2 regions of the Nonomuraea sp. NPDC001831 genome follow, and region 2 is predicted to be linked to the other one. Evidence: riboswitches for the same ligand, from Rfam matches in the RefSeq annotation. Region 2 holds a riboswitch; the other holds the start of a gene.

Region 1 (3,362 bases), on a different contig from region 2:
CGAGGAGCCGCCGCCCCGGCCGCTCACGCACGACCTGTTCAGGGACGTGCTGAGCGCGCTCGGCGTCGGGCTGCGCGCGGTCAACATCGTGGCCCTGCGTGACGGCATCTTCTTCGCCGACCTGGTGTTCTCCAACGGCGTGGAGGTCAGCGCCCGGCCCTCCGACTCGATCGCCCTGGCGCTGCGCACCGGCGCGCGCATCTTCGCCAGCGAAGAGGTCGTCCAGGAGGCCGGTGTGATCATCCCTGACGACCAGGAGGACGAGGTGGAGAAGTTCAGGGAGTTCCTTGACACGATCACTCCCGAGGACTTCGGCAGGGCGGGGTAGGTATTTCAGTGCATTTACGCTTCACGACGCGCCGAGCCGGATCGTTGACTGAGCATGGTCACGGTCCTACGGTGCAAGTGAAACCCGTGGTCGCCCTTTACGAACCCCCAGATCAGGCCATGGGATGAGAGAAAGCCGGAGGTCCGCGTGGCGGTCAGCAGCGGCGAGGGAAAGACGGCCGGCCAGGAAGATCCGGTGCGGCGCGAGAGCGCGCGGCAGCGTGCCGGAGAGCAGGGCCTGCTCTTCGACGAGCAGCCTGCGACCGTGCCCGACGACATCGGATACCGCGGGCCCACAGCCTGCTCGGCGGCCGGCATCACCTACAGGCAGCTCGACTACTGGGCGCGCACGGGCCTGGTCGAGCCCACGATAAGAGCCGCGCACGGCTCGGGCTCGCAGCGGCTCTACAGCTTCCGCGACATCCTGGTGCTCAAGGTCGTCAAGCGGCTGCTCGACACCGGGGTGTCGTTGCAGCAGATCCGCACCGCCGTGCAGCATCTGCGTGACCGCGGGGTCGCCGACCTCGCGCAGATCACGCTCATGAGCGACGGTGTCAGCGTCTACGAGTGCACCTCGGCCGACGAGGTGATCGATCTCCTCCAGGGCGGCCAGGGCGTGTTCGGCATCGCGCTCGGCCGGGTCTGGCGAGAGGTCGAGGGCTCCCTCGCGGAGCTGCCGGGGGAACGGGCGGCGGTCGAGGACACCGTCCCGGCCGACCATCCCGCTGACGAGCTCGCCAAGCGGCGTCGCGCACGCCGCACGGGGTGAGCTGAACCGCTGAACACACCGTAGTAATCTAGGACAGAGTAAGGCTGATGACCCCGTGCGGGAGAGTCCCTGGGCTTCGGTCCTGGGGCGCCGAAGGAGCAACCCTCCCCGGAATCTCTCAGGCATCCCGTACCGCTCGGGTGAGGCAACTCTGGAAAGCAGGTGCGCCCGCCAGGCGCACCTCACCGACGGTGCAAGCCCCACGGTGGGGTGAAGCTCTCAGGTCGCGATGACGTCGCGATGACAGAGGGGGAGATCCGGCACTCGCCCGCGCCCTGGCGCCGGTCTCCAAGCCTCGGGAGGCAACCTCCATGACCGACCTGTCCGCTCCGCCGTTCTCGTCCAGGCACATCGGCCCATCGGAGTCCGAGCAGCAGCGCATGCTCGAGGCCGTGGGCTTCGAGTCCGTCGGCGATCTGGTGGCCGTGGCCGTGCCCGAGGCCATCAGGGTCAAGGACCGGCTCAAGCTGCCGGCCGCCGCGAGCGAGACCGAGGCCATCGCCGAGCTGCGCGCGCTGGCCTCCCGCAACCGGGTGCTGACCTCCATGATCGGCCTGGGCTACTACGACACCGTCACGCCCGCCGTCATCCGGCGCAACCTGCTGGAGAACCCGGGCTGGTACACCGCCTACACGCCGTACCAGCCGGAGATCTCGCAGGGGCGCCTGGAGGCGCTGCTGAACTTCCAGACGGTCGTCTCCGACCTGACCGGCCTCGACGTCGCCGGCGCCTCCCTGCTGGACGAGGCCACCGCCGCGGCCGAGGCCATGACGCTGGCCCGCCGGGCCGGCAAGTCCAAGAGCGACGTGTTCGTCGTCGACGCCGACACGCTGCCCCAGACCAAGGCCGTGCTGGCCACCCGCGCCGAGCCGCTCGGCATCACGCTGGTCGAGCACGACCTCGACGGCGAGCTGCCCGAGTGCTTCGGCGTGCTCGTCCAGTACCCGGGCGCCTCGGGCCGCCTGCGCGACTTCCGCGACGTGGCCGCCAGGGCGCACGAGGCGGGCGCGCTCGTCGTGGCCGCCGCCGACCTGCTGGCCCTCACGCTCGTGGCCGCCCCCGGCGAGCTGGGCGCCGACATCGCCGTCGGCTCCTCCCAGCGCTTCGGCGTCTCCTTCGGGTTCGGCGGGCCGCACGCGGCCTACATGTCCGTACGCGAGGGCCTGCAGCGGCAGATGCCCGGCCGCCTGGTCGGCGTGTCGGTCGACGTCGACGGCGACCCCGCCTACCGGCTGGCCCTGCAGACCCGCGAGCAGCACATCCGCCGCGAGAAGGCCACCAGCAACATCTGCACCGCCCAGGTCCTGCTGGCCGTGATCGCCGGCATGTACGCCGTCTACCACGGCCCCGAGGGCCTGCGCCGGATCGCGCACCGCGTGCACCGGCACGCCGTCGCGCTGGCCGGCGGGCTGCGCGAGGCCGGCCTGGAGGTCGTGCACGGCGAGTTCTTCGACACCGTGCTCGTCCGCGTGCCCGGCAGGGCCGCCGAGGTGGTGGCCGCCGCCGCCGAGCGGGGCGTCAACCTGTGGCAGGCCGACGACGACCACGTCTCGATCGCCTGCGACGAGAAGACCGGCGCGGCCGAGCTGGTCAAGGTGTGGGCCGCCTTCGGCGTCGAGCGCGAGGAGGTGGCGCTGGAGGCCGACGCGCTGCCGGACGGGCTGCTGCGCGAGTCGGACTACCTGACCCACCCGGTCTTCCACAGCCACCGCTCCGAGACCGCGATGCTGCGCTACCTGCGCAGGCTCCAGGACAAGGACATCGCGCTCGACCGTTCGATGATCCCGCTCGGCTCGTGCACGATGAAGCTGAACGCGACCACCGAGATGGAGCCGATCACCTGGCCGGAGTTCGCCGGCGTGCACCCGTACGCGCCGGAGGCCCAGACCGAGGGCTACCGGGAGCTCATCGGCACCCTGGAGGGTTGGCTGGCCGAGGTGACCGGCTACGACGCCGTCTCCATCCAGCCGAACGCCGGCTCCCAGGGCGAGTTCGCCGGCCTGCTGGCCATCCGCGCCTACCACCAGGCCAACGGCGACACCGGGCGGGACGTGTGCCTGATCCCGTCCTCGGCCCACGGCACGAACGCGGCCAGCGCCGTCATGGCGGGCATGCGGGTCGTGGTCGTGGCCTGCGACAGCGACGGGAACATCGACCTGGCCGACCTCGACGCCAAGATCGCCAAGCACCGCGACAGGCTCGCCGCGATCATGGTGACGTACCCGTCCACGCACGGCGTGTACGAGGAGTCGATCACCGAGGTGTG
Region 2 (3,362 bases):
CTACCAGGGCACCAGCTACCGCTGCCTGCAGGCGCACACCAGCCTGCCGGGCTGGGAGCCGCCCAACACCCCTGCCCTCTGGCAGCCGGTCTAAGTCGCACGACCTGGGCGGCCACGCCGGGGTGGCCGCCCAACCCCCTTGAGGAGCCACAGAACGTGAACGCCATGCTCAGGCTGGGCGCCGCGGCCACCGCCGCGTTGGCCCTGACCCTCACCACGCCGGCCGGACCGGCCGGCGCCGCCGCCGACCCCGCGCCCGACATCCCCGTCGCGAACGTGACGGCGCATCTGAGCCAGTTGCAGTCCATCGCCACGAGCAACGGCGGCAACCGCGCCTCGGGCAGGCCGGGCTTCACCGCCTCGATGAACTACATCAAGGGCAAGCTGGACGCGGCCGGCTTCACCACCCGCGTGCAGAACTTCAGCGGCGGCAGCAACCTGATCGCCGACTGGCCGGGCGGCCCGGCCAACCAGACCGTGATGCTCGGCGCCCACCTCGACAGCGTCGCGGCCGGCCCCGGGATCAACGACAACGGCTCCGGCTCGGCCGCGCTCCTGGAGAACGCCCTCACCCTCGCCGCCCGCAAGCCCACCCTCACCAAGCACGTGCGGTTCGGCTGGTGGGGCGCCGAGGAGGCGGGCATGGTCGGGTCCAGGTACTACGTGCAGAACGGCGGCGCGAGCGGCGTCGAGGTGTACCTGAACTTCGACATGATCGCCTCGACCAACGCCGGCTACTTCGTCTACGACGACGACGCGGCGATCCAGCGCACCTTCAACGACTACTTCGCCACCATCGGCCTGCAGACCGAGGGCGACAGGGAGGGCGACGGCCGCAGCGACCACGCCTCGTTCAAGAGCGCGGGCGTCCGGGTCGGCGGCCTGGCCACGGGGGCCGGGGCGGTCAAGAGCTCGGCCCAGGCCGCCAAGTGGGGCGGCTCGGCCGGGCAGGCGTTCGACCGCTGCTACCACAGCGCCTGCGACAGCTACCCGAGCGCCATCAACACCACGGCGCTCGACCGCAACTCCGACGCCATCGCGTACGCCATATGGAAGCTCGCCGTGGGCACCAGCACGCCCACGGAGAACGACTACTCGATCTCGGTGACCCCGTCGTCGGCATCGGTCCAGGCCGGTCAGTCGGCTACCGCGGCGGTCAGTACCCAGGTCACGTCCGGCCAGGCGCAGAGCGTCGCGCTCTCCGCCGGGAACGTGCCGAGCGGGGTCACCGTCTCCTTCAGCCCGTCCACGGTGCAGGCGGGCCAGTCGTCCACCGTCACGATCGCCACCACCAGCGGCGTCGCGGCGGGGACGTACACCATAGGGATCAACGGCGACGGGACGACGGCGGACCACTCCGCGTCCTTCACCCTGACCGTCGGAGGGGACGGCCAGGGCACCACCTGGACGGCCTACAAGTCGTACACGGCCGGAGACGTCGTCACCTACCAGGGGGTCAGCTACCGCTGCCTCCAGGCGCACACCAGCCTGCCGGGCTGGGAGCCGCCGAACGTGCCCGCCCTCTGGGCACGGGCCTGATCCGGCCTGACCTCAGGGTCTGATCCTCGGACCTGATCCACGGGCCTGATCCACGGGCCCGAGCCCCGCGCGGGCCGATCACCGCCGGCCCGCCCCGAGCTGCCGCGTGCGAGCTGACCTGCCATGACCGGCTCGCGCGCGGCCACCAACGCGGCCGCGACCCCGCCTCTCCGGGGCCGCGGCCGCTTTTCGCTGTGTGCGGGATGTCGCGGATGCGGCGGATGGCGGAGGGCGAAGCGCGACAACACCCCCATGACGGCACTAGGCTGACGGACATCACCGGCGAAACCGTGCGGGAGAGCACCCTGACAGCCGGTCAGGGTCCCTGAAGGAGCAAGCCCTCCCCGCGAACCTCTCAAGGCAAAGGACCGCGCGGCAGCCCTGTAAGGCGTTCTTACGGGGAGGTGACCTCTGGAAAGCAGGCCCTCGGGGCCTCGCCGAAGGTGAAAGTCCGGCAAAACTCGGGCGAAGCTCTCAGGCATCCATGACAGAGGGGGAGGATGCTGGCATCCAATCCTGTCCTGAGGTGCGACAAATGTCCCGACCTACGCCGCTACGAGACGTCCACGAGGCCCTAGGCGCCACGCTGACCGACTTCGCCGGATGGCTCATGCCGCTCCGGTACGGCAGCGAGTCGGCGGAGCACAAAGCCGTCCGCGAGGCGGCCGGGCTGTTCGACCTCTCGCACATGGGCGAGATCTTCCTGACCGGTCCGCAGGCCGCAGAGGCCCTCGACTACGCGCTGGTCGGTCACCTGTCGGCGCTCGCGCCCGGCCGGGCCAGGTACACGATGATCGTGGACGAGCGCGGCGGGGTGCTCGACGACCTCATCGTCTACCGGCTGGCGGACGAGGAGTTCATGGTGGTGGCCAACGCCTCGAACTCCGACAAGGTCGCGGATGAGCTGAAAAATCGTACTAAGTCGTATGACGTGGCGGTCGATGACCGCTCCCAGCAGTACGCCCTCATCGCGATCCAGGGCCCGAAGGCCCAGGAGATCCTGGCCACGCTCACCGACGCCGACCTCGACAATCTCAAGTACTACGCGGGCCTGCCCGGCGTGGTCGACGGCCGCCAGGCGCTCATCGCCCGCACCGGCTACACCGGCGAGGACGGCTTCGAGCTGTTCGTCGCCAACCAGGACGCCGTGCCGCTCTGGCGCGCCCTGGAGGCCGCGGGCGAGCCGCACGGGCTGCGGGCCGCCGGTCTGTCCAGCCGCGACACCCTCAGGCTGGAGGCCGGCATGCCGCTCTACGGCAACGAGCTGAGCTCCGACCTGACCCCGTTCGACGCGGGGCTGGGCAGAGTGGTGAAATTCGACAAGCCCGGTGACTTCGTCGGCAGGGCGGCACTGGAGGCGGTCAAGGACGACCAGCCCCGCCGCCGCCTCGTCGGCCTGGTCGCCCAGGGCCGCCGGGTGCCGCGTCACGGCTACCCGGTCACCCGCGACGGCGCCGTCGTCGGCGAGGTCACCAGCGGTGCGCCCTCCCAGACCCTGGGCAAGCCCATCGCGATGGCCTACGTGGACGCCGGGGCCGACACAGGTCTGGCCGTGGACATCCGGGGCAGCCATGAACCTATGGACCTGGTCGAGCTGCCCTTCTACAGGAGGAACAAGTGAGCAACATCCCTGACGACCTGAACTACACCAAGGAGCACGAGTGGGTGTCGGGCGTGGACGACGGCATCACCGTGACCGTCGGCATCACGGCCTTCGCCGCCGAGGCTCTTGGTGACGTCGTCTTCGTGCAGCTCCCCGAGGTCGGTTCGACCGTCGAGGCGGGTGACTCGGTCGGCGAGGTGGAGTCCACCAAGTCGGTGAG

The links. Region 2 has a riboswitch for glycine ahead of gcvT (glycine cleavage system aminomethyltransferase GcvT). Riboswitches for the same ligand answer to the same signal wherever they lie in the genome.
Region 1: it holds a riboswitch for glycine, as region 2 does, so the genes downstream of both, gcvP (aminomethyl-transferring glycine dehydrogenase) here and gcvT (glycine cleavage system aminomethyltransferase GcvT) in region 2, are expected to answer to the same signal.

Annotation. Positions count from the first base shown of each region.
Region 1 covers NZ_JBIATU010000006.1:183,656-187,017, reverse strand. Annotated here, with positions in the region: gene ACFYYW_RS21500 (bifunctional nuclease family protein) at 1-328, shown strand, start outside; gene ACFYYW_RS21495 (MerR family transcriptional regulator) at 476-1,096, shown strand; glycine riboswitch at 1,145-1,241, shown strand; gene gcvP (aminomethyl-transferring glycine dehydrogenase) at 1,408-3,362, shown strand, end outside.
Region 2 covers NZ_JBIATU010000002.1:203,864-207,225, forward strand. Annotated here, with positions in the region: gene ACFYYW_RS06470 (M4 family metallopeptidase) at 1-94, shown strand, start outside; gene ACFYYW_RS06475 (M28 family peptidase) at 166-1,539, shown strand; glycine riboswitch at 1,823-1,920, shown strand; glycine riboswitch at 1,941-2,040, shown strand; gene gcvT (glycine cleavage system aminomethyltransferase GcvT) at 2,075-3,160, shown strand; gene gcvH (glycine cleavage system protein GcvH) at 3,157-3,362, shown strand, end outside.